2 linked regions of the Cyanobium sp. PCC 7001 genome follow. The protein of the gene in region 1 binds, or shares a complex with, the protein of each later gene. Links are inferred from orthologs where the notes say so. Each region holds a gene or a part of one and is shown in the gene's direction. Other genes may lie near its edges.

Region 1 (4,530 bases):
GCCGCCAGCACGATCGGATCCCGGCGACTGCACACCAGCTCCACCCAGTCGGGGAGACTCCAGCTCTGCCCGTCGTCGACGAGCAGGAGCCAGGCCGCCGCAAAGTCCCGCCGGCGGGGCAGGGCAGCGGCCAGCTCCTGCTCGTCGAAGGCCCACGGGGGCAGGCCGAGACGGCCCGGCGGGTCTGCGGTTCCAGGCAGGGGTGCCAGGAGCGATGCAGACCGCCGCGGCAGGGACTGGTGCCGATGCTGGAAGCCGACGCTGAGATCGAGCTTGGAGCCATGCTCCCTGAGCACCACCGCCAGGTGGGCACCCCGCTCGTCCTTGACGCCGACGAGATCGCCGGGATGGAATGCGGGCGTGGCCAGGGGCTCAGCCTTCGGGATTCACGAACGGGAGCAGAGCCACAATGCGGGCGCGCTTCACGGCATTGGTGAGATCACGCTGCTGCTTGGCGGTCAGGCCCGTGAGCCGGCGGGGCAGGATCTTGCCGCGTTCGGTGATGAATTTCTTGAGCAGATCGACGTCCTTGTAGTCGATCGGATCGCCCGGCTTGATGGGAGACAGGCGCTTCTTGAAGAAGGAGCTGGACATGACAGGAGAGGAGAAGGTCTGGAAGGAGGCCGATTGCAGAGGAGGCCAGTGGCAGAAGAAGCCAGTGGCAGACAAGGCCATTGGCAGACACAGCCGATGGCAGAAACCGTGATCCGAAGCGGATCAGCGGAGCACGGCGTTCGATCAGCGGAGCAACGCGCTCACTTGATTTCCTTGTGAACGGTCGACTTGTTGCAATGCGGGCAGAACTTCTTCAGCTCCAGCCGTTCGGTGGTGTTGCGGCGGTTCTTCTCGGTGGTGTAGCGGGACACACCAGGAGACCGCTTGGCGGGGTTGGACCGGCATTCCGTGCACTCGAGGGTGATCACGATCCGGACGCCCTTGTTCTTAGCCATGAAGGACGTTGCGCCGCGTGAGCGATGCGAAAGGACAATGTCGCACCATACGTCCTGAAGGGTCCTGCACCCTGCCTCCGCCGGCGGGGTGCAAAGCCACGCGTCCCTAGGATCCGCCGTCACTGACGCACGACGGACACCATGCGGGTATCGCTCCAGTGGCTGCGCGAGCTGGTGGGCGGGCCTGCGGCGGCGTCCGGATCCTGGCCCGAAACGGCGGACCTGGCCGAGCGGCTGTCGATCGCCGGCTTCGAGGTGGAGGCGATCGATGACCTTGCCGCCCAGGCTGACGGCGTGGTGGTGGGTCTGGTGAAGGAGCGGGCGCCCCACCCCGACGCCGACAAGCTGAGCGTGTGCCAGGTGGATGTGGGCGCCACGGACACCCTTCAGATCGTGTGCGGCGCAGCCAACGTGCGGCAGGGCATCCACGTGCCCGTGGCCCTGGTGGGTACCCGGCTGCCGGCGGTGGATCTCACAATCAAACCGGCCACCCTCCGGGGCGTGGCCAGCAGCGGCATGATCTGCTCCCTCAGCGAACTCGGCCTGGAGGAGGGCTCGGCCGGGATCGCCGTGCTCGATGACCTGCTGGAGCTGGTGCCACCGCCGGGTACTCCGGTGGGTCCGAGCCTGGGGCTGGATGACACCGTGCTGGAGCTGGCCATCACCGCCAACCGGCCGGACGGACTGTCGATGCAGGGCATGGCCAGGGAGGTGGCGGCCCTGCTGGGGCTGAAGACCACCCTGGCGGCCGTGCCCCAGGCCTGTCACGCCGAACCGCTGGTGGTGGCGGCGGCCGATCGCCAGACCATGGAGCGCGGTGGGCTGTTCAGCCTCACCGCCCTCGAGGGGGTCCGCGTGGCGCCGTCGCCCCGCTGGCTGCAGCAGCGCCTGCAGAAGGCCGGAATCCGGCCCATCAACAATGTGGTGGACATCACCAACCTGGTGATGCTGGAAACGGGTCAGCCCCTGCACGCCTTCGACCGCGACCGGGTGGCGGCCCTGGGAGGCGGCAACCCCGACCCAGGCGGGATCGGGCTGCGGCAGGCCCGCCCGGGCGAGCGCCTCACCACCCTGGACAAGGAGGAGCGGCAGCTGGATGCGGAGGCCCTGGTGGTGACCTACCAGGACCGGCCGATCGCCCTGGCCGGACTCATGGGGGGCCAGGGCGAGGCGGTGGATGCCGGCACCGGTGCGATCTGGCTGGAGGCCGCGGTGTTCGCTCCCCGGGACGTGCGTCGCTCCGCCCGCAGCGTGGGACTGCGCACGGAAGCCAGCAGCCGCTTTGAGAAGGGTCTGCCGGCCGAATCGACGCTGGTGGCCAGCGACCGGGCCTGCCAGCTGCTGCAGGAGCTCACGGGTGCAGAGGTTCAGGGCCGCTGGGTGCATCAGCGGCCGGGTAAGCCGCCGGAACGCATACCGCTGCGCCGGGACGCCCTCCACAACATGCTCGGACCGGTGCTGGGCGAGCAGGGCCCGGAGGATCTGGACGACGACCGGATCGGGCAGACCCTGGAGGCCCTCGGCTGTTCCCTCGAGGAGAGCGGCGAGGGCTGGCAGGTGCAGGTGCCGCCATCGCGGGCCACGGATCTGCAGCGCGAAGTGGATCTGATCGAGGAAGTGGCGCGGCTCGTGGGCTACGACCGCTTCGCCTGTCATCTGCCCGATCCGGTTGAACCGGGCGGACTGGATCCTTCCCAGCAGGCGGAGCGGCGGCTGCGGCGGGCTCTGTGCGCGGCCGGCCTGCAGGAGCTCTGCAGCCTGTCCCTCGTGGCTGAGGCCGAAGGCCGCCTGCCCCTGGCCAACCCGCTGCTCGCCGACTACGGCCATCTGCGCGATGAGCTGCACAGCGAGCTGCTGGCCGCGGCGCGTCGCAATCTCCAGTGCGGCCAGCCCGGATTCTGGGGCTTTGAGATCGGGGCCGTCTTCGATGGCGCCGGCAGCCAGAGCCAGCAGCTGGTGGGTGTGATCTGTGGCGAGAACCGCTCCGAGCGCTGGACCAGCAGCGGCAAACCCCAGGCGCCGGACTACTTCAGGGCCCGTGGTGTCCTGCAGCAGGCCCTTGCCGCGCTACGGATCCCGAGCGAAGACCGGCCTCTCACCGGGAACGACCTGCTCCATCCCGGTCGCGGCTGCCAGATCGTGGTGGAGGGACGGCCCCTGGGCTGGTTCGGACAGCTTCACCCCGCCACCGCCGAAGGCCAGGAGCTGCCCACCGCCACCTACCTGTTCCAGCTGCAGCTGCCGCCGTTGCTCACGGCGGCCACCCGGCCCAACCGCTGGCAACCGGCATTCCGCAGTTTTCCCACCGTGCCGTCGGCGGAGCGGGATCTGGCGCTGGTGGTGCCGGTGAACACGCTGGCGGCGGACCTGCTCCAGGTGATCCGCAAGGCCGGCAAGCCGCTGCTGGAGCACGTGGAACTGGTGGACCGCTACGAAGGGGATCAGCTGGGAGAGAGAGAATGCAGCCAGGCCTTCCGGCTGCGCTACCGCGACCCTGAGCGCACCCTCACCGACAGTGATCTGGAAATGGCGCACGGCCGGATTCAGGCGGCCCTGGAACAGCAGCTCGGTGCCAAGCTGCGCAGCTGAGCCGGCGTCCTGGAGTCCCAAGGGACTGCCATCCCTGTTCAGGCCCCCATCTCGTTTCAGGCCATCTGCCTCAGGAGGAGGGCTCCGCACGGCGCAGCACCGCCAGGGTTTCGATGTGGCTGGTCTGGGGGAAGAAATCCAGGGGCTGCACCCGGCTGACGGTGTAGCCGCAGGATCGGGTGAGCAGACCCAGATCGCGTGCCAGCGTGGCCGGATCGCAACTCAGGTACAGGAGCAGGGGGGGAGACGAAGCCTGCAGCGCCGCCATCACAGCCCCATCGAGTCCGCGGCGGGGAGGATCCAGGAACAAGGCCTGGCAGCGGGGCAGCCAGGGCGGCAGCAACGCGGCCACATCCCCGGCCTCGAAACTGGCCAGCTCTGAGAGCCCATTGATTGACGCATTGAGCGCTGCCAGCCGGACGGCCTCCGGGTTGCGCTCCAGGCCATGCACCCGCCAGCCCCCTCGGGCCAGGGGCAGGCTGAAGGTGCCGATCCCGCAGTAGGCGTCCACCAGGAGCCCCGGAGTCAGCCCCTCCAGAGCGTGCTGGAGAGAGGGAAGCACCCGTTCGGCCTGGGCTGTGTTCACCTGAAAGAAGGTGTCGCTGGCGATCCTCAGCTCCTCACCGCAGAAGCGCTCGCGCAGCCAGCTGCGGCCGGCCACCAGTTCGGTGTGGGGACCGAGCAGGGTGTTGGTGGGCTGGGGCTGCAGGTTTAGGGTCACGCCCACGATCTGGGGCCAGCGCGTCCGCCAGGCCTCGGCCCGGCTGGCCAGCCCCTCGAGCTCGGCATGGCTGCTCACCAGGGTCAGCAGCACCTCGCCGGTGTGGTGGCCCAGGCGCAGCGCCAGATGGCGCAGTCCACCCTGCCCTTCCAGCTCCCGGTCCACGGGCCAGCCACTGGCCTCCAGGTCCTGCTTGAGCGGGGCAATGAGGGCGTCCAGGCGCGGATCCAGCACCGGACAGTGGTTCATGTTGACGATGCGGTGGGTACC
Region 2 (3,690 bases), 2.2 Mb from region 1 along the record:
ATCGAGATGTTCTCGGTGCTGGGCAACACCCAGGTGCTGTTCGCCCACCTGATCGGGCTGGCCATCAGCCTGTGGCTGCTGCAGCGGATCTACAGAACCAGCTGAGGCAGATCGCGGCAGGCGCCGCGCCAGAACAGCTCCGGCTGCAGCGGCGTGAGCGCCACCCCGCCGCCATGCACGTGGGCCACGTCCACGGGCCAGTCGGCCGGGCCGGCCACCTTGGCCTCCAGATCGTTCGCCACCTCACCGGCCAGCCAGTAGTAGGTGCGCCCCCGCGGATCCACCCGCCGGTCGAACTGGTCGGTGTAGCGGCGCACCGCCGTGCGGCACCAGCGCAGCTCGCCGATGCTCTCGGCCGGCAGCGGCGGCACGTTGAGGTTGAGCAGCATCCCCGCCGGCCAGCCCGCCTCCAGCATCTGCTCGGCCACATCCAGGGCGATGCCGGCGGCGGGAACGAACTGGCGCCACTGGAAGTCGGCGCTGCTCACCGCCAGCGACGGCAATCCCTCGATCGTGCCCTCCATCGCCGCGCTCACGGTGCCGGAATAGAGCACGTCGGTGCCCAGGTTGGGGCCATGGTTGATGCCGGAGAGCACCAGATCCGGCCAGGTGTCGAGCAGGGAGAAGAGGGCGAGCTTGACGCAGTCGCTGGGGGTGCCGCTGCAGGCCCAGGCCGTCACGCCGTCGTCGAAGAGTTCATCGGCCCGCTCGGCCCGGATCGGCGTCTGCAGGGTGAGGCCATGGCCGGTGGCGGATCGCTCCTGATCCGGGCACACCACCGTCACGTCGTGGCCGCGGGCCAGGGCGGCGTTGGCCAGGGTGCGGATGCCGCCGGCGAAGACCCCGTCGTCGTTGCTGATCAGGATCTTCAGGGGGGCCATCGGCACGCCGGGGTCTGCTCCGTACAGTCTCCCCCTTGCCCTCCGCAGCCGCGACCGCGATGAGCGCCGCCTCCCCCACGGGGTCCAGCCCCCTCACCCTGGAGCAGCTCGCCGGCCAGCTCGAAGCCCTCGAGGCCGAGGCCGCCGCCGCCATCGCCGCCGCGGCCACCGCCACGGAGCTCGAGGAGCTGCGGGTGGGGCTGCTGGGCAAGAAGGGCCGCCTCTCGGCCGTGCTCGGCGCCATGGGCAAGCTGCCGGGCCCCGACCGGCCGGTGATCGGCCAGCGGGCCAATGTGCTCAAGGAGCAGGTGCAGGGTCTGCTGGCCGAGCGACTGGCGGCCGTGAAGGGCGCCGCCATGGCCGCCCGGATCGCCGCCGAAACGCTGGATGTCACAGCTCCCTGCAGCTACGTGCCGCCGGGCCGCCGCCACCCCCTGATCAGCACCACCGAGGAGATCGTGGACATCTTCTGCGGCCTCGGCTACCGGGTGTCGGAGGGCCCCGAGATCGAGACCGACTACTACAACTTCACGGCCCTGAACATCCCCGAGCACCATCCGGCCCGGGACATGCAGGACACCTTCTATCTGGAGGACGGCCGGCTGCTGCGCACCCACACCTCACCGGTGCAGATCCGCCACCTGGAGAACAACCCGCCGCCGGTGCGGGTGATCGCTCCGGGGCGGGTGTACCGCCGGGACGCGGTGGATGCCACCCACTCGCCGGTGTTCCACCAGGTGGAGGTGCTGGCGATCGACGAGGGGCTCGACTTCACCCATCTGCGCGGCACCGTGACCACCTTCCTGCAGCGGTTCTTCGGCGATCTGCCGGTGCGCTTCCGGGCCAGCTACTTCCCCTTCACCGAGCCCAGTGCCGAGGTGGATGTGCAGTGGCGCGGCCGCTGGCTGGAGGTGATGGGCTGCGGCATGGTCGATCCGGCCGTGTTGCAGGAGATGGGACTGGATCCGGAGCGCTGGAGCGGCTTTGCGGCCGGCCTCGGGGTGGAGCGGTTCTGCATGGTGCGCCACGGCATCGACGACATCCGCCGGCTCTACACCAGCGATCTGCGCTTCCTCGAACAGTTCTGAGCGGACCGCGAGGCCGGAGGCTTCCGGGGGCGCCCCATAAACTCCAAGGGCCCCCTGCCCCTCGATCGGTGCCCTGTGTCGGACTGATCGTGAACGACGGCAAGGACCTGGCCGTCTCCACCGCCGACGCCATCCAGTGCCGCCTCGAGGCCCATGGGCGCGCCGTGGTGCGGGTGAGCAGCTCCGGGGGCATGGTGGGCTTCGCCAACCCTGACCAGCACCTGCGGGCCAAGGGCTACGCCGCCTGCGTGCCCAGCACCTTCACCGAGGAACTGGAGCTGGCGATCGTGCTCGGCGGTGACGGCACCGTGCTCTCCGCCGCCCGCCAGACCGCACCGATCGGGGTGCCGATCCTCACGATCAACACCGGCCACCTGGGGTTTCTGGCCGAGGCCTACCTGCACCAGCTGGACGCGGCCCTCGAGCAGGTGATCCGCGGGGAGTGGAGCGTGGAGGAGCGCACCTTGCTGGTGGTGAGCGTGCTGCGCAGCGAGCAGCGGCGCTGGGAGGTGCTCTGTCTCAACGAGATGGCCCTGCACCGCGAGCCGCTCACCTCCATGTGCCATTTCGAGATCGCCATCGGCCGCCACGCCCCGGTGGACATCGCCGCCGACGGGGTGATCCTCTCCACCCCCACCGGCTCCACCGCCTATGCCCTCAGCGCCGGCGGACCGGTGATCACGCCCGATTGCCCGGTGCTGCAGCTGACGCCGATCGCCCCCCACTCCCTGGCCTCCCGTGCCCTGGTGTTCAGCGACCGCGAACCGGTGACCGTGTTCCCCGCCACCCCGGAGCGGCTGATGATGGTGGTGGACGGCAGCGCCGGCTGTTACATCTGGCCGGAGGACCGGGTGCTGATCCGCCGCAGCGACCATCCGGTGCGCTTCGTGCGGCTCAACGACCACGAATTCTTCCAGGTGCTGCGCAACAAACTGGGCTGGGGCCTGCCCCACGTGGCCAAACCCGGCAACGGAGCGATGCCATGACGCCGGCGGGGTTGGTGTGGCTGCTCGGGCCGGAGCCGGAAGCCCTCGCCGCCCGGCTGCGGGCCTCGGGCTATGCCCTCTGGCAGGACACCGGGCAGGAGACGCCCCCCCCCGATGTGGTGGTGCTCTCGGCCTGCCAGGAGGAGCGCATCCCGGAACTGCGGCGCCGCTTCGGGGCCACGCCGCTGCTGCTGGATGTGCGGGACGACACCGTGGAAGCCCGGGCCCACTGCCTCAGCTCCGGCGCTGATGACTTCTGGCTCTCCAGCCTCGGGCCCAGCGATCTGCTGATGCGGCTGCGGCTGCAGCTCGGGCTCAGCCGCAATCTGGCGGTGCCCATCCAGCTCCTGCAGTTGGCGGATCTCACCCTCAACCCCACCACCCGCCAGGTGCGGCGCGGCAACCGTGCCGTGGCGCTCACCGCCCGGGAATACCAGCTGCTGCTGCTGCTGCTGGAGCGGCGCGGCACCGTGGTGAGCCGCGAGCAGATCCTCAGGCAGGTGTGGGACGACCGCCAGGCCACCAGCAGCAACGTGATCGAGGTGTACGTGCGCTACCTGCGCCAGAAACTGGAGGAGGGGGGCGAACGGCGGCTGATCCAGACGGTGCGGGGCCAGGGCTACTGCCTGAGCGAGCGCCTGCCCCCCCTGGAGAGCCGCGGCTGATGCCCCACGCCCTGCATCGGCACCGGCTGGCGGCTGCCCTGCTCGGCCTGGGGCTCACGGGCGGGGCCGT

Evidence for each region. The genes of interacting proteins can lie anywhere in the genome.
Region 2: the proteins of pheT (region 1) and pheS are in contact, whole or in part, in a crystal structure (PDB 6P24), measured with the Escherichia coli proteins. The link is inferred for Cyanobium sp. PCC 7001 from one-to-one orthologs.

The regions. Positions count from the first base shown.
Region 1 is NZ_DS990556.1:532,562-537,091, reverse strand. What follows is about bases 760-3,815. They hold pheT (phenylalanine--tRNA ligase subunit beta), read left to right. Parts: upstream 760-1,091; coding sequence 1,092-3,539; downstream 3,540-3,815. Other genes in these bases: rlmD (23S rRNA (uracil(1939)-C(5))-methyltransferase RlmD), read right to left, coding at 3,610-3,815; rpmG (50S ribosomal protein L33), read right to left, coding at 760-950. Outside these bases: CPCC7001_RS02615 (RNB domain-containing ribonuclease), read right to left, coding at 1-299; rpsR (30S ribosomal protein S18), read right to left, coding at 373-594; more of rpmG, read right to left, coding at 756-759; more of rlmD, read right to left, coding at 3,816-4,530.
Region 2 is NZ_DS990556.1:2,765,403-2,769,092, reverse strand. Bases 1-2,954 are described here. They hold pheS (phenylalanine--tRNA ligase subunit alpha), read left to right. Parts: upstream 1-940; coding sequence 941-1,969; downstream 1,970-2,954. Other genes in these bases: CPCC7001_RS13490 (response regulator transcription factor), read left to right, coding at 2,952-2,954; CPCC7001_RS13495 (NAD(+) kinase), read left to right, coding at 2,038-2,954; surE (5'/3'-nucleotidase SurE), read right to left, coding at 90-881; CPCC7001_RS13510 (DUF3611 family protein), read left to right, coding at 1-105. In the rest of the region: more of CPCC7001_RS13495, read left to right, coding at 2,955-2,955; more of CPCC7001_RS13490, read left to right, coding at 2,955-3,620; CPCC7001_RS13485 (DUF192 domain-containing protein), read left to right, coding at 3,620-3,690.